Regions from separate parts of the Agrobacterium sp. SORGH_AS 787 genome, predicted to be linked through region 1. Evidence: predicted binding sites of a transcription regulator. Region 1 holds the regulator's gene; each other region holds the start of a gene.
What was found. The regulator PhoB, encoded in region 1, activates phosphate uptake and scavenging genes when phosphate is short. The targets are predictions, from matches to a motif close to TGTCATNNANCTGTCAT.

Region 1 (4,209 bases):
TGAATGAAGTTTCCCATAAGATGATCGGCAAGGACGTTTCCGTTTACTACGGCGAGAAGCGCGCCCTTTACGATGTGAACCTCAACGTTCGCGAGAACACGGTGACGGCTCTTATCGGCCCGTCGGGCTGCGGCAAGTCCACCTTCCTGCGCACGCTGAACCGCATGAACGACACGATCGACGGCTGCCGCGTGACCGGTCAGATCACGCTTGACGGTGAAGACATCTACGATCCTGCAATCGATGTGGTCGAGCTTCGCGCCCGTGTGGGCATGGTGTTCCAGAAGCCGAACCCGTTTCCGAAGTCGATCTATGAAAACATCGCCTATGGCCCGCGCATTCACGGTCTTGCCCGCAACAAGGCGGATATGGACCAGATCGTCGAGTCCAGCCTGCAAAAGGCGGGTCTCTGGAACGAGGCCAAGGATCGTCTGCACGAATCCGGCACCGGCCTTTCCGGTGGCCAGCAGCAGCGCCTGTGCATCGCGCGCGCCGTCGCCGTCTCGCCGGAAGTCATCCTTATGGATGAGCCATGCTCTGCGCTCGACCCGATCGCGACCGCCAAGGTGGAAGAACTGATCCACGAGCTTCGCGCCAACTACACCATCGTCATCGTGACCCACTCGATGCAGCAGGCCGCTCGCGTTTCACAGCGCACCGCCATGTTCCACCTCGGCCACCTTGTTGAGGAGAACGATACGGACAAGATGTTCACCAACCCGGATGATCAGCGCACCCAGGACTACATTATGGGCCGGTTCGGCTGATCCTGCTGTCGCTTGCGCATCACACTGCGCCCGTCGCTCGAGCCGTTGAGAAGGCTTGCGACAGGGCGTCTCGAAACTGGAGACCACGAACATGCCGACACATTCCCACATCATGTCAGCCTATGACGAGGAGCTGAAGTTCCTCAGCCGCCGGATCGCCGAAATGGGCGGGTTGGCCGAGCAGATGTGCGCCGATGCCGTGCGCGCGCTCGTCAATTCCGATGCGGCGCTGGCGCAGAAAGTCATCTCGGACGATACGATCCTCGATCACGCCGAGCGTGAAATCGGCGACAAGGCGATCGTCACCATCGCCAAGCGCCAGCCGATGGCAGCAGACCTTCGTGAAATCATCGGGTCGTTGCGCATTGCCGCGGACCTCGAGCGTGTCGGCGATCTCGGCAAAAACACCGCCAAGCGTGTGATTGCGGTTGCTGGCACAGGCGTTCCGCGCAAGCTGGCGCGCGGCCTTGAGCATCTGTCGGAACTGGCGCTGGTGCAGTTGAAGGAAGTGCTGGACGTCTACTCCACGCGCTCGGCGGAAAAGGCCCAGGCCATCCGCGAGCGCGACGAGGAAATCGACGCCATGTACACCTCGCTGTTCCGCGAGCTTCTGACCTACATGATGGAAGATCCACGCAACATCACCACCTGCACGCATCTTCTGTTCTGCGCCAAGAACATCGAGCGCGTCGGCGACCACGCCACCAACATTGCCGAGACCATCTACTACATGACCACCGGCAGCCAGCCGGCGGGTGAGCGTCCGAAGGACGATAGTTCCAACACGCTCGGCGCTGTGACCGAGTAAGCGACAGATAGGATCTGGAGCCATGGTGCCGAAAATCGCCGTTGTCGAAGATGAGGAGGCGCTGAGCGTCCTCCTCCGTTACAATCTCGAATCCGAAGGCTATGATGTCGACACCATTCCGCGTGGCGACGAGGCCGAAATCCGCCTTCAGGAGCGCACGCCGGATCTTCTGATCCTCGACTGGATGTTGCCTGGCGTCTCCGGCATCGAGCTTTGCCGCCGCCTGCGCATGCGTCCGGAGACAGAGCGTTTGCCGATCATCATGCTGACGGCTCGTGGCGAGGAAAGCGAACGGGTTCGGGGCTTGGCAACGGGCGCGGACGACTATGTCGTCAAGCCCTTCTCGACACCGGAGTTGATGGCACGCGTCAAGGCGATGCTGCGCCGCGCCAAGCCAGAGGTTCTGTCCTCCGTGCTGAAATGCGGCGATATCGAACTCGACCGCGAGACGCACCGCGTTCACCGCAAGAGCCGCGAAGTCCGTCTTGGACCAACCGAATTCCGCCTGCTGGAGTTCCTCATGACCTCGCCCGGCCGTGTGTTCTCCCGTTCCCAGCTTCTCGATGGCGTCTGGGGACACGATATCTATGTGGATGAACGCACGGTGGACGTTCATGTCGGCCGCCTGCGTAAGGCGCTGAATTTCTCCAGCATGCAGGATGTCATCCGCACCGTTCGCGGCGCGGGCTATTCCATGGAAGCTTGATCGTCTCGGGGCGCTTAACCCGATGGTGAAGTGCACCGATCCTGTGGCGCCGGACTTGCTGGCGTCACATGAATGATGACGGGATGGGATATCGCGCGGCGTCTATCTCGTCCTGCGACAGCGGGCTGTGTCTCAGCACGTCCAGATAGTTGGCCATGGTTCGGGTGCCGTAGCTGTCTTTGATGGCGCTCAGCGCGAGTAGTCATTCGATCCAGAGAAACAGCGGGCTGTGCTTTCCCGAAACTCCAGCTCGCGGTCGCGCACCAACTCGCCTGCAACGATGGATATCAACTGGAACGCGGCATCGTCCATGTCCGTGGCTTCACGACGCCAATACTCTTCCCCGCGCTCCTCGCAAATCAGTCAGTAGCGTCCGCGTCGGCATTCGACATAGACGGTTGCGTCTCCGCACCGGCGACGCGGGATCGGCGGGAATGGCGTGTCGACGGCTTTTGCCCACAGTGTCGAGATATAGTCGTCCAGCATATCGATCGCATCCATGACGATAGTCTGGGCACAATCGCTGCTGCGGGCAAGTTTTGATTATTTGAGGATGGGGGAGACGGGCCAACAAAAAAAGCGGACCGAAGCCCGCTTTCTGTAATCGCTATGAGAGACCTTACGCCTTACGGCGTTCGCTCACCGGCTGATAAGCCATTTTCGCGTGGAACTTGCAGTAGGGCGAAGCTTCGGACGCTTCGCAGCCGCAGAAATGGAAGTCGTCCTTAAGCGGGTCGCCGACAGGCCACTTGCAGGTGCGCTCGGTCAATTCCGTCAGCGTCAGGCGACGCGAAATCGGAATAACAACGTTGTTGGAAGAGCGGGCATATTCCATGGGCTCGACCGTGTCGATGTCCATATCTTCCTTGAAAGCCAGCGCACCCGTGTTACGGGCAGGTGCCGGACGGTTCGTCGCAGCGCGGGCTGGAGCCGCATAGCTCGCCGGACGCGGCGCTGCCGCCGGACGCTTGGCTGCTGGGCGCGATGTGGCGACCGTGCCACCGGCCTTGGCGCGACCCGGCAGGTTGAGGCGGTGAACCTTGCCGATGACGGCATTGCGGCTCACACCGCCTAGTTGTGCTGCGATCTGGCTTGCGCTAAGCCCTTCGGACCATAATCTCTTGAGCTTTTCTACGCGTTCGTCCGTCCAGTTCATGCCGCTTCTCCGCTCGTCGCGTTGTTCTCGGGCAGAATCCACCCACGATGCCGTGGAGTGAACCACGCGCAGGCCATTCGCCAGATTGTAGGTGACTAGTTCCGCCGCATTGCAGTCTAGTAATTGACGGTTAACCTAATCGTCGGTTGACTCCGTGACAAGAGTCGCGGGAATCATCTGGAATCGATTTTCCGGTTTTCCCCAACTTGCTTCCCCTGTGAGTCAGAAAGGCAACAGTTGGTGGCTGCGCGCAACGCGCCTACCAGAGCTTGAGACGAGCCGAAAGTGCCGAGATTTGTTGACATTAGGCGGGGAAGTGACAATAGTGCGCTGGCAATGAAGACAGCATGCAAGCCGCCGCGAGGCGGCATTTTTGATTTTCAGGGCAGGGATAACCCGATAGCCCTATTGACAGTCGTCTGTCCCGACTTGACGTAAGGAGTGATGTCGCCATGGCCGAAGCTGCCCCCAAATCCGGGCCGTTGTTCGATACGTTTTCCAGAGCCCCCCTGCGCTTCGAACGAGGCGAGGGCGTTTGGCTGATCACGGAAAGCGGCGAGCGATATCTCGATTTCGGTGCGGGCGTTGCCGTGACCTCCGTCGGCCACAGCCATCCCCATATGGTTGAGTCCTTAAAGGCGCAGGTGGAAAAGGTCTGGCACCTGTCCAACCTCTATGAGGTTGCAGGTCAGGAAGTGCTGGCAAAGCGTCTGACGGATGCGACATTCGCCGACAAGGTGTTCTTCACCAACTCCGGTGCGGAAGCGCTGGA
Region 2 (4,209 bases), 560 kb from region 1:
AGATTCCCGATGGCCAGACCTATGCCTGGGACGACAACTCGACCTACGTCCAGAACCCGCCTTACTTCGTCGGCATGGGCAAGAAGGGCACGGGCCTCAAGGATATCAAGGGCGCTCGCGTTCTCGGTCTCTTCGGCGACAAGATCACCACCGACCACATTTCTCCGGCCGGTTCGATCAAGGCCGCATCTCCTGCCGGTGCCTACCTCACCGAAAACGGTGTGGCGGTTGCCGACTTCAACCAATACGGCACGCGCCGTGGCAACCACGAAGTGATGATGCGCGGCACGTTCGCCAACATCCGTATTCGTAACCACATGCTCGGGCCGAACGGTAAGGAAGGTGGCTACACCATCCACTATCCGTCCAAGGAAGAGATGTCGATTTACGACGCAGCGATGAAGTACAAGGACGAGGGCGTTCCGCTCGTCATCTTCGCTGGCGTCGAATACGGCAACGGTTCCTCGCGTGACTGGGCTGCAAAGGGCACCAACCTGCTCGGCGTCAAGGCCGTCATCGCGCAGTCCTTCGAGCGTATTCACCGCTCCAACCTGGTCGGCATGGGCGTCGTTCCCTTCACCTTCCAGGAAGGCACGACCTGGGCAAGCCTGGGTCTGAAGGGCGACGAAACCGTCACCATCGAAGGCCTGGAAGGCGAGATCAAGCCGCGTGAGACCAAGATCGCCAAGATCACCTACTCGGACGGCACAGTGAAGGAAATCCCGCTGCTTTGCCGCATCGATACGCTGGACGAAGTGACCTACATGGACAATGGCGGCATTCTGCAGACCGTTCTTCGCGATCTGGCAGCCTGATCCATCTGTAAAGAGTTCGAAACGCCGGGAGCGATCCCGGCGTTTTTTTGTGGCTTTCGGGGTGGCATCTTCCGGGAGCCTGATGGGTCGGAGGACGGGACGGAGCACCGGTCTCCATCACTCTCTTGTTCCCCTCACACGAAGGCTGCGAAGCTCACCCCATCGTGACTTCCTCTTGAACGGAGTTCGAGGCTATTTTCCGCCTTGCCACCACACCCAAATTGATTGCATCAATGGTTCGGACCGGCCTTCAGACAAGGGTTCACACTATGCCGAATACAATTGACCCGCAGCGAAGCGGCATTTTTAGAAACAGGCTTCGCAGCGTCGGCGTTTCTCTGTGCCTGTTCGGTGGGTTTTCTGCAGGTGCTGCCTATGCTCAGGACGGGCTGAAAGGTGTGGTCGAGCTCTTCACCTCTCAGGGCTGCGCCTCCTGCCCTCCGGCGGATGCCAATCTGCGCAAGCTCATTCAAAATGGCGATGTGATCGGTCTGTCCTACCATGTGGACTACTGGAATTATCTCGGCTGGACGGATTCGCTGGCGTCGAAGGAGAATACCGAGCGGCAATATGGCTATGCCCGTGCGCTGGGACGCAACAATGTCTACACGCCGCAGGCCGTGGTGAATGGCCGCGACCATGTGAAGGGTGCGGATATCCAGACGATCTACCGCCGCCTGGACGATTTCAACAAGGCAGGTGAGGGCTTGAACGTGCCGATCAGCACCGAGCGCGTCGGCGATGAGATCGAGATCGATATCGGTGCCGGTCAGGGCAAGGCCGAGGTCGTCGTTGCCTATTTCAACCGCGAGCAGGTCGTCGACGTGCAGAAGGGCGAGAACCAGGGCAAGACCATTTCCTACTGGCATAGCGTCTATGATGTGCAGACGGTTGGCATGTGGGACGGCAAGGCCATGACCGTGAAGCTGCCGGCGAGCGTCATGAGCAAAGCGAAATCGGGCGGCTGCGCCGTGCTGCTGCAACAGATGGATGCAGCGGGCAATCCATCGGCCATCGTCGGCGCGAATGTATTGATGCAGTCTGAGGGATAAAAGAAATTGGGGATCCCGCTAGGGGAGATCCGGCCCGGGCATTGGGGGCTGGGGGTAAAGGGTCAATGCACCGGACCGGGTCATCTTGGTGCCTAGGCATCAATTGACAATCGCACTATTCCATTGAATTCGGGCCATGATTTGTTCGAAATTGGGCATTTGCGCCTGTTCCGTCCGCCTCATTGGTTACTGGAAAAGCTGCCCTTTACGCGCTCACTTTGCGGGCTTGCAATTTCACCAAGGCAGAGACAGACTGTCGTAGAGATGTCATAAGCAGTCGAGCGAGGTGCCTGATGGCCGATCAGCCGGATTTGCAATACGCGACTTCCCAGACTCGGGAAGGCTCCACCGTTGTTGATCTTCGGGAATACAAGCGAGCCAAGGACCCCTTGCCCGTGACCTTCCACCGCCGAGAACTGGACGCCATCCTGCGCGTCTACGGTCGAATGGTGGGCGAGGGGGAATGGCGCGATTATGCCATCGACCACATGAAGGAAAAGGCGGTCTTCTCCGTCTTCAAGCGCTCCGGCGAAATGCCGCTCTTCAGGATCGAGAAGAACCCCAAGCTTGCCGCCAAGCAGGGCGCTTACTGCGTTATCAATACCGATGGCCGCATTCTCAAGCGCGGGCATGAGTTGCCTCAGGTGCTTAAGGTCTTCGATAAGGCGCTCAAGCTGATCGATTGATATGGGTCGAGTAAGCGGACATGAAAAAAGGCGGCCACTGGCCGCCTTTCTGTTTGAGCGCTATCGCGATCCTTAGTTGTTCCGGTTGCCCAGGAACTGAAGCAGGAACATGAACAGGTTCAGGAAGTCGAGGTAGAGCGTCAGCGCACCCATGATCGCCTTGCGACCGGCCACGAGAACGTCATCACCTTCGAAGTACATTTCCTTGATCTTCTGCGTGTCATAGGCGGTCAGGCCTGCAAAGATCAGGACACCGATCGCAGAGACCGCAAAGCCAAGAGCGTCGGACTTAAGGAAGATGTTGACGATCGACGCGATGATGAGGCCGAACAGGCCCATGATCAGGAACGAGCCCATTCCGGACAGGTCCTTCTTCGTCGTGTAGCCATAGAGCGAAAGAGCGCCGAATGAAGCAGCCGTGATGAAGAACGTCTGGACGATGCTGGCTTCAGTATATCTCAGGAAGATCGAAGAGATCGAGAGACCGACAAGAGCCGCATAGACCCAGAAGGTCGCCTGAGCGGCAGACACGCTCATCTTATGTACGCGGAAGCTCAGGAAGAAAACCAGAGCCAGCGGAGCCAGCATCACGGCCCAGCGAAGCGGCGATGCGTAGATCGCGTAACCCAGGTTCGTCAGCATCTTACCGTTGGGCAGAGTCGCGACAGCAGCCGAAGGATCAGATGTGACGGCGAGGCTCGCAAAACCGAAGGCAGCAATACCGGTGATCACCAGCGCGAGCGCCATAAGGTTGTAAACCTTGAGCATATAGGAGCGAAGACCTTCGTCGATCATCGCACCAGACTGAGCACGGCCCTGGGCCATACGGTTCTGGTAGTTGTTAAAGTCAGCCATTGTTTCCTCTTTTAGCTCCGAAGTTGCTACGGTGTCGGGATAAGACCGTTATGCGGATACTACCCCAGGCGCCGCTGCGGAGCTACAGCAAGCCTACCAGAGAATATGAGGCGATGGCGCAGTCGTTACAAGAGCCAAAAATAGCGAAAAAACACCGTATGCGCGAAAAGCGATAACGTTTCTGACATCATTACCAAGAATTAATCGTAAAAGTTAAATAGCGCACAACTTTTCCGTTTTTTAGATTTTCACATGCAGCCAGCGGATTATTCGCCAGCTTGGCGCAGCACCGGTGCAGCCTTCTGGCCGAGGATGCGCCACGTGCCGATCAGGCCGATGCCCACAGTCATCACCAGCGAAACGACAAGCGTGCCGATCGCCACATCGGGCAGAAAGCTGGAGGGCAGCTTCATGATGCGGGCAATCACGAACCATGCGGAGACCCCACCAGCCAGAAGCGCGAAGGTGGCGGTCGCAACGCCGAGGATCATGTATTCGTAAGAGAAGGCGCGGATCAGCATGGAGCGGGTGCCACCGAGCGTCTTCAGGATCACCGCATCGCGGGTGCGGGCACGGTTGCCTGCCGCCAGCGCACCGGCCAATACAAGCACGGAGGCAATGAGCGCAACGGCTGCCGCCGCGCGGATCGCGGTTGCGAGCTGGCCCACCAGCCGGTCGACAATATCGAGCGCATCCTTGACGCGCACGGTGGTGATCGTCGGATAGGCATTGGTGACGCTGCGCAAGATCTCGCCCTCCTTGGCGGGCGTCGCCGACGGGTCCGCGAGTGTTGCAAGCCAT
Region 3 (4,209 bases), 620 kb from region 1:
GATGTTGAAGTAGTACTCATAGAGGTTAGGCTTTAGCGCCTCGGTCTTCACGCTCCACAGACCGTTCTCGGCCTTCGTCAATTCCATCGGGGCGCGAGAGCCGAGCACGACAGACACTGTTTTCGCCGACGGCGCAAACAGGCGGAAGGTGATGGACCCATCCTGTTCGACTGCGGTGACGAATTCATTCAATGGACGGCTGGCAGGTGGTGCCGCAGGTGGATCGATTGCCATGGCAGGTCCGCTCATGATGCAAGTGGCAACAAGAATATAGGGCAGAAATAAACGCAACTCAGGCTCCTCCAGTTCAAATACCCCCGGATGGAGACTGGCAGATGAACCTCAAGAGTTCAATGTGTTAGAAGATTCTGATTTACGTGAGCGCTGCGGCAACATGGCGTCGACCGTCTTAAAAGACGCTCCTTGGAGGCCCGGCGTCCTCCGAGAACGCAAGAGAAAACGCATTGGCAATGAACATTGAGTTGTCTAAATAAATTCAAAGAGGCGCCGCAATGGACGGCGCCCCGTTTTATGTCGTCTTCGTAAGCCTTAGCCAATCATCGCATTGTCGTTTCGCTTGATCGCGATAACGGTTGAACGCGGCAGCTTGCCTTCGCCATCCGGGAAAGGTGCATCCGGATGCTGGATACCGACGAAGTGGGTGCGCTTGTCGGCCGACCATGTCTGGCCGGTGACTTCCGAACCCTTTGGCGCCGTCAGGAAACGCTCGATGCGGCCGGTAACCGGGTCGCCCGCCAGCATCTGGTTGTTGCCCTGACCGGCAAACTGGCCTTCATTGCTGTCTTCGCCATCGGTCTGGATCCACAGAAGGCCGGTGGAGTCGAACATCATGCCGTCCGGCGAGTTGAACATGTTGCCGGAGTTGATGTTGGAGGAGCCGGCATAGGCGTCCTTGTGCACATCCGGATTGCCGGCCATGCAGAAGAGATCCCACTTGAACTTGCCATCGGCGTGATCGTCGTTGGCAGGGTACCAGCGAACGATCTGGCCATATTCATTCTTCTCGCGCGGGTTGGCGGCGTTGACGGCCATCACATCGCCACCGGCATTGGTGCGCATCTTGCCGTCCTTTACTTCGCCGCGGCGGCTGTTGTTGGTCAGCGCGCAATAGGCTTCGATGGCGACGGGATTGATTGCGACCCATTCCGGGCGATCCATGGTCGTGGCGCCGACCTTCGAGGCCGCCTGGCGCGTAAAGACAGAGATTTCATCCGGCTTCATGCCGGTCGATTCCGGCGTCAGAGCCACCCACTCGCCATTGCCGTCATCGGTAAACTTCGCCACGTAAAGCGTGCCTTCGTCCAAAAGTTTCGAGGTGTCACCGCCTGGCACGTAGATGCCATTGGAGACAAACTTGTAGAGGAACTCGCCGCGCTCATCGTCGCCCATGTAAACCACGACACGGCCATCGCGCGCTACGACCACGGCAGCATTTTCATGCTTGATGCGGCCAAGTGCGGTGCGCTTGATCGGCGTGGAAGAAGCGTTGGACGGATCGATCTCCACGACATAGCCAGCACGACGCGGCTCGTTCGGATTCTTCGACACATCGAAGCGCTCGTCGAACTTCTCGTAACCGTAGCGTGTCTCGGCAGCGATGCCGTAGCGTTTGTAGTCATCCGGCATTTTGAAGTTGGCATCGGTGGAGCCGAAGTAGCCGTTGAAGTTTTCTTCGCAGGTCAGATAGGTGCCCCAAGGCGTGCGACCGGCGCCGCAATTGTTGAAGGTGCCAAGACAGTCGACACCCTTCGGGTCGGCTGCGGTCTTGACCAGATCAGAGCCGGCAGCCGGTCCCGAAAGCTTCATCGGCGTGTTGTGGTGAATGCGGCGGTTGAACGGGCTGTCGACGACAATCTCCCAGCCATCCTTGCCTTCCGCCACTTCCATGACCGTCACGCCCTGCATGTGCTGAAGGATCTTCACCTCATCCAGATTGGCGGGCATGCCTTTTTCGCGGTGGGGGAGGTTGGTCTCGTTGTTCACATATTCGTGGTTCACGGCAATCAACTGATGGCTACCGACCACGAAGAGCTCCATGCCGTCGGTATTCTCGCCGAACACCTTATCGGAGTTCTCCAGGCTGACGCCCTTCTCGGGATCGATATCCGGCACGTTCGAAAAGAGTGGCTGCCCCCATTTGGCGAGCGGTTCCCAGCTGTACCCTTCTGGCACATGAACGGTGTGATCAGTCGCCGCAGGCACCGGCTTGAACGGGAAGCGGGAGGTTGCTTCCTGCGCCTGAGCGGAGGTGGAGAGGTTGCCCAGCGTACCGAGAGCCGCGGCGGCAGAACCAAAGGCGAGCACGCCGCCAAGGAAACCGCGGCGTGAGATAGCGGATTCGACGACGCGGTCGAAATCGGTCACCGCTGGGGGCGGATTTTGCAGCTCGTCCCACTCGTCCCAGCTTAGCTTGCTTGTGTCGATGTTGGTCATGGCGCTCTCCATTCTCGTCGTTTTGAACAATTCTAGAGAAGGCAACTAAAGCGGGTTTATTACATCGATATGACGGAATGACCCGGCTGAAACGTCTTAAGGTTGCGGCGGTCGCACAATTCACGCTTATGTCCCTGGCAGGTGACTGAGCGGGAGAGGCCCTTCAGATTTGCCTGTCTGGATGGCGAAATTGCTGCGAATGTCACTGACACTTGGAAGTTTCTGCACGCGGCCTACAAGCAACCTTTCTAAGCCGCGAGGTCCGGCACGACAACTTGCAAAAATAAGTCAGCCTCCCCGGAGACCAGATGGCACGAAATGACATACGGCAGCATTGCGACCGTCTCTCTGAAGGCGACCGCAGAGGCGTCCTGGTGGCGCTCTATTTTGACGCTGACGAACACCATTAAGCCAAGACTGAGGACAGTCCGGTCGAGGCTCGCATGATAACCCCGAATGGCGCACGGCTTCCCCAGGGCAGGAACCCGCCGCAGACGGGGAGATGGTGACAATCCAACCTCTTCGGTCAACTCGACATTGGTCAGGCGCGCATCCCGCTGCAACGCAGCAAGAATCCACGGCTTTCGCCGCTTATTGATTGGATTTGCTCTTCGGCTGGTTCCCATGCCTCATCCCTAATGGGGAAAGGGAAACCGCTCACCTTATTGGGTGAAGAAGGGGCCGCGCCTGGCCGCCCCACATGTTTTTAAAGTCTGGTCCAGGTCTGTGACTTGCACAGCACCTTCAACACGCAACCCTTCATACTAAGGGAATCGCCGGACACGGTGCCGGAGCCGCTATAGGTTTTGTCAGCGGCGGGGTCGGTAATTTCTCCCGAGTAGCTGTTGCCGCTGCCCGATAGCTTGCCGATCTGCCTACCCGCATGTTTCCCGGTCTTCAGCGTCACGCAGAAGGCAGAGCCGCATTTGGCAATCGCTGCGGTCTCGCCACTGGCCGTCTTCCAGTTGCCTTCGATGGCTTCGGCAGCAAACGCACTGCTGCTGATCAGAAATGCAAGACCTGCGAGAATCGTCAATTTCTTCATATGGACCTCCCAATCCAAACCAGGCACGACAGTGCCTTGCCACCATCGGCCTTCGCAACTCCCATGCGAATGCCAACCTTTATAGTTTACGTTCACGTAAAAGGAAACATGGGGCGGGGCCTCGCCACGAATTTTTTCAGGCTCCCCGAAGCCGATGATTGCGGCATTCGAAAACTGCAAGCTTCTGCCGTGGTTAGCAGAGCGTTTAAATCCATCCGTAAACTTTTCGTAAAATTGCGCGGAAAATCCTTAATTTGCAGGCTTTCCCATATTTAACAAAAATCCAATTTTACCAATCGTTTGGACTTTGTTTGGCACCCGTTAATCATGGATTTTAAGCGCCCGTTGAAAGCCGTTTGGCATAGTGAGGTCAACAAAGAGCAGGGAAAACCTGACGACAGCCGGAGACGAAAAAGCCGCAGAAGACGGCACTGCTCCAAAGCTGAAAGCTTCCGCAGAGAAGCACCAAAACAGGAAGAATACGGGCAAACAGGGACTAGAAAAATGGCAAGATTTGAAATGCGCGATATCGAGTTGGCAGTTGCCGGTGGACAAAGCCGCGCGGATGTCTTCTGCAATCTCGGCCTGATCTACGCGACAGGCCGTGGATGCCCGGTGGACCTCATTGCTGCCCACAAGTGGCTGAACATTGCAGCCATTAAGGGTTCGGAAAGAGCAGCATCGCTGCGCGCCGATCTTGCCCGGAACAT
Region 4 (4,209 bases), 940 kb from region 1:
CTTTCGGCAACGGGAACCACCGAGGCGACATCCGAGCCACCCATGACAATGGCCGGAATTTCGATCATCGAGGCCCACCACTCGCCGAGTGCGACGTTCTTCGGGTGCGGCTCCGGTTTGATATCGCCTTCCAGCTTGCCGAAGAAGATATAGTCTGGGCTGGCTTCACCCTGCTCCAGCGCCTTGTGCCGGTCATCGGCATTGCCGCCGCCGACGATCAGCTTTGGCGTGAATTTCTCCACCGCTTCCGCCAAGGGCTCCAAGCCGCCGACAACGTGCAGACCGTCAGCCTTGACCCGGCCTGCAACACGGCTGTCGCCAGCAACGAGTGCTGCGGCACCTGCCGCCTGCACGATCGGCACCAGCACCTCCGCACGTTTCTGGAAGCTGTCATCATCGAGCGCATATTGGGGAATGATGACGGAGGCGACATCACCGCCCCTTAGCGCATCCTCCAGCGTCTTGGCTTGCAGGCTAGCATCTTCAGCTTGCGGCACGATCAGAACCAGACGGCAGCGATCTTCAGGAGAACCCATGATTTTTCCATTTCCCGCAGAAAGAACGCTTCATCGCCAATCTGCACTCGTTTTCATATACTGTTTCCGATAAACCGGACTGCACGAAGGATCAACAGTCCATAGCTGGACTCTTTGTCGTCCTTTTCCTTCGCGGCCTGTTCCAACGGCCGTCTCACACGCTCATATCAAGTCCTGATCATGTCGCTCGATCTCCATTTCTTTCTCGTTGCCATTCCCGCAGTCATTCTGGTCGGCCTGTCCAAAGGCGGGCTTGGGGGCGCCTTGGCCCTGATGGGTGTGCCGCTGATGGCGCTCGCCGTGCCGCCGGTGCAGGCCGCAGCCATCTTCCTCCCCATCCTGATCGTCATGGATCTCGTGGCGCTGTGGGCATGGCGCCATCACAACCACCGGGAAACGCTGCTTTTGATGCTGCCGGGCGCCATTGCCGGCATCGCGCTCGGCTGGGCCACATCGACGCTGATTTCTCCTGACGCCATGCGCCTTGTCGTCGCAACCGTCACCATCATTTTCGTGCTGCGCTACTTCTATGAGAGCTTCCGCACGCGCCGTGGACAGGAGATTGCGCCAAAACCGCAAAGACCGGCCGCCGCAACCCTCTGGTCGTCACTTTCGGGCTATGCAAGCTTTGTGGCACATGCGGGCGGCCCGCCCTTCCAGATCTATGTGCTGCCGCTGAAACTCGACCCGAAGACCTATACGGGCATGAGCGTGCGCTTCTTCGCCATTATGAATGCGATCAAGCTCATTCCCTATTTTGCGTTGGGCGCGCTCGATTCCACCAACCTTACAACCTCCGCCACACTGCTGCCGGTGGCGATGATTGCCACATTTGCCGGTGCCAAGGTGGTGAAGTACATGAAGCCCGCCGTCTTCTATCCTCTGATGTACGGCATGGCCTTTCTTGCGGCGCTGAAACTGCTCTGGGATGGCCTGCCGGTGTAACGGCAAACCGCTGACAAGCACCCTTTTCGCACCCTTCCACAGACCCAATGAAAAGGCCCTGATCGCGCTTTGCAACCAGGGCCCTGAACTTTTACCGCTTCTCAGGCGATGTCTCGCCCTGCGGTCTCAATAGTCGTTGAAAATCAATGTTTCGTGGTCGCTTTCAGTCTCTGCAACTCGTCCTTAAGGCGCAGCTTCCTGCGTTTGATATTGGCAATCTCCCGGTCATCGGAAGATGGGGAAGCAAGAATACTCTCGAGCTCTTCCTCCAGAGCACCGTGTTTCTTTTCGAGCGATGCAATATGAGCCTGAATGGTCATGCGGCACGTCCTTCCTTGTTGAACCTACCTCCAGCTCTCCATCGCTGGAGTTTCAGGTTTACGACACCAATGTGACATGGAAAGCGAGGTTTGTCGAAGGCGAAATAGAGGCAATAGTGCGGCAAAAATGGCCTTAAGGAAAACTTCCCGTTACCGCCATTTGATGGTACAGGCACCAAGACCGATAACAAACATGCCGGATGGCGGTCCGGTTCATTAGAATGGGGATGACGAGATGGCCGACCAGGAACAGGCGGACGTCCGGCTTACGCTGGCAAGGCTGAGGCAGGAGCACGAGGATTACGACGCGGCCATCAACGCGATGATCCAGACCAATTGCGAAGCGCTCAGAATTCAACGGATGAAGAAGAAGAAGCTGGCCATCAAGGACAAGATGACCCAGATCGAAGATCAGATCATCCCGGATATCATTGCCTGACAACCTCTGGACCGTGACAACCTCTGGACAAGGAGAGGCCGCTTGACCACCGAAACTCCGCCCGTCGCCATCATCATGGGAAGCCAGTCGGACTGGGAAACCATGAAAAACGCCGCCGATACGCTGGATGCGCTCGATATCGAATATGAGGCGCGCATCGTTTCCGCCCACCGCACGCCGGAGCGCATGTTCGATTTCGCCACAAATGCGAAGGACGAAGGCTTCAAGGTCATCATTGCCGGTGCAGGCGGTGCGGCCCATCTTCCGGGCATGACGGCAGCGCTCACCCCTCTCCCCGTCTTCGGCGTTCCGGTTCAGTCGAAAACCATGTCCGGCCAGGACAGCCTCTATTCCATCGTTCAGATGCCGGCGGGCATTCCGGTCGGCACGCTTGCCATCGGCAAGGCAGGCGCCATCAATGCCGCCCTTCTTGCCGCAGCCGTGCTGGCGCTTTCCGATGAGGATCTGGCCGACCGGCTGGATAATTACCGCGCCCGCCAGACGGCCATCGTTGCCGAATACCCCATGGACGCGCCGCAATGAAATCCTCCACTATCGGTATCATCGGCGGCGGCCAGCTTGGCCGCATGCTGGCCATGGCAGCCGCCCGCCTCAACTTCCGCACCGTGGTGCTGGAACCGCAGGCCGATTGTCCCGCAGCCCAGGTCTGCAACCGCCAGATCGTCGCGGCTTACGATGACGAGACGGCTCTGGCCGAACTCGCAAGCCTCTGCGATGTCGTGACCTATGAATTCGAAAACGTGCCCGTCGTCGCCGCCGAAACGCTGGCCGCTTCCGTGCCGGTCTATCCCCCGGCTGAGGCGCTGAGCGCCTCGCAGGACCGCTTGACGGAAAAGCGTTTCCTCAATGGCTGCGGCATCCCGACCGCCGATTTCCGCGCCGTGGACGATCAGGCGGGCCTGGAAGAAGCACTCGCCGCATTCGGCGGCAAGGGTGTGCTCAAGACCCGCCGCATGGGCTATGATGGCAAGGGGCAGCGCGTCTTCAAGGGTGGCGAGGATCTGACGGGCGCTTTCGATGCGCTTGGCAAGGTGCCCCTGATTCTGGAAAGCTTCGTGCCCTTCGAGCGGGAGATTTCCATCATCGCCGCACGTTTTCAGGATGGCACCGTTACCTGCTACGATCCGGCCGAAAATGTTCACCTGAACGGCATTCTCCACACCTCGACCATTCCCGCCGCTCTCTCTGACGCTGCGAGAGCCGTCGCGGTGGAATCGGCTGAGAAGCTGCTGGCCGCGCTGAACTATGTCGGCGTCGTCGGCATCGAGTTCTTCGTGCTGCCGGACGGCTCGCTGGTGGCCAATGAAATGGCGCCCCGCGTCCACAATACCGGCCACTGGACGGAAGCGGCCTGTGTCGTCTCGCAGTTCGAGCAGCATATCCGCGCAGTCGCGGGCCTGGCGCCCGGCAGCACGGCGCGTCACTCCGATTGCGTGATGACCAATCTGATTGGTGACGACATCGACAGCGTGCCGGACTGGCTCCGACAAAAAGACTGCCTCGTGCATCTTTACGGCAAGACAGAGGCCCGTCCGGGCCGAAAGATGGGCCATGTGACGCAACTCACCAACGCTGGAAAGCCGGGCTTTTCCCCGCAAAAGCTTGCGTAGCGTGTTGACAGGTGGGTGCCGAAAGGGTATCTGCCTGCCAACCGAAAAAGGCGCGCCCCGTTGCGCGCTTTTGATTGTTTAGATTATGCGTGCGAAAGCCCGCCAAACTGCGGACCAGAAAAATGAAGATCAAGAACTCGCTCAAAGCGCTTAAGGCTCGTCACCGCGACAACCGTCTGGTTCGCCGCAAGGGCCGCGTCTACATCATCAACAAGCAGAACCCACGCTTCAAGGCTCGTCAGGGCTGATTGCGTTTCTCAAGTGTTCCGTCTGAAAAAGCGGATCACTTTGTTGATAGCCGACAGAATTCGATTTCCTAATTGGCGCATACGGATTAT

Region 2: the regulator PhoB is predicted to act here: its motif matches at 2,122-2,138, upstream of QE435_RS13060 (DUF2794 domain-containing protein).
Region 3: the regulator PhoB is predicted to act here: its motif matches at 2,513-2,529, upstream of QE435_RS18575 (PhoX family phosphatase).
Region 4: the regulator PhoB is predicted to act here: its motif matches at 1,862-1,878, upstream of QE435_RS11330 (DUF465 domain-containing protein).

Annotation. Positions count from the first base shown of each region.
Region 1 covers NZ_JAUTBG010000002.1:1,318,163-1,322,371, forward strand. The annotation lists gene pstB (phosphate ABC transporter ATP-binding protein PstB) at 1-767, shown strand, start outside; gene phoU (phosphate signaling complex protein PhoU) at 859-1,575, shown strand; gene phoB (phosphate regulon transcriptional regulator PhoB) at 1,598-2,281, shown strand; gene QE435_RS15655 (hypothetical protein) at 2,471-2,593, opposite strand; gene QE435_RS15660 (hypothetical protein) at 2,645-2,782, opposite strand; gene QE435_RS15665 (GcrA family cell cycle regulator) at 2,901-3,437, opposite strand; gene QE435_RS15670 (aspartate aminotransferase family protein) at 3,890-4,209, shown strand, end outside.
Region 2 covers NZ_JAUTBG010000002.1:759,178-763,386, reverse strand. The annotation lists gene acnA (aconitate hydratase AcnA) at 1-815, shown strand, start outside; gene QE435_RS13065 (thioredoxin family protein) at 1,085-1,867, shown strand; gene QE435_RS13060 (DUF2794 domain-containing protein) at 2,161-2,553, shown strand; gene QE435_RS13055 (Bax inhibitor-1/YccA family protein) at 2,626-3,408, opposite strand; gene QE435_RS13050 (ABC transporter permease) at 3,675-4,209, opposite strand, start outside.
Region 3 covers NZ_JAUTBG010000002.1:1,934,220-1,938,428, forward strand. The annotation lists gene QE435_RS18570 (alpha/beta hydrolase-fold protein) at 1-291, opposite strand, end outside; gene QE435_RS18575 (PhoX family phosphatase) at 550-2,454, opposite strand; gene QE435_RS18580 (Lrp/AsnC family transcriptional regulator) at 2,703-3,080, opposite strand; gene QE435_RS18585 (DUF2147 domain-containing protein) at 3,161-3,499, opposite strand; gene QE435_RS18590 (sel1 repeat family protein) at 4,004-4,209, shown strand, end outside.
Region 4 covers NZ_JAUTBG010000002.1:374,081-378,289, forward strand. The annotation lists gene QE435_RS11320 (thiamine phosphate synthase) at 1-536, opposite strand, end outside; gene QE435_RS11325 (sulfite exporter TauE/SafE family protein) at 717-1,481, shown strand; gene QE435_RS11330 (DUF465 domain-containing protein) at 1,625-1,801, opposite strand; gene QE435_RS11335 (DUF465 domain-containing protein) at 2,037-2,240, shown strand; gene purE (5-(carboxyamino)imidazole ribonucleotide mutase) at 2,283-2,783, shown strand; gene QE435_RS11345 (5-(carboxyamino)imidazole ribonucleotide synthase) at 2,780-3,871, shown strand; gene ykgO (type B 50S ribosomal protein L36) at 3,994-4,119, shown strand.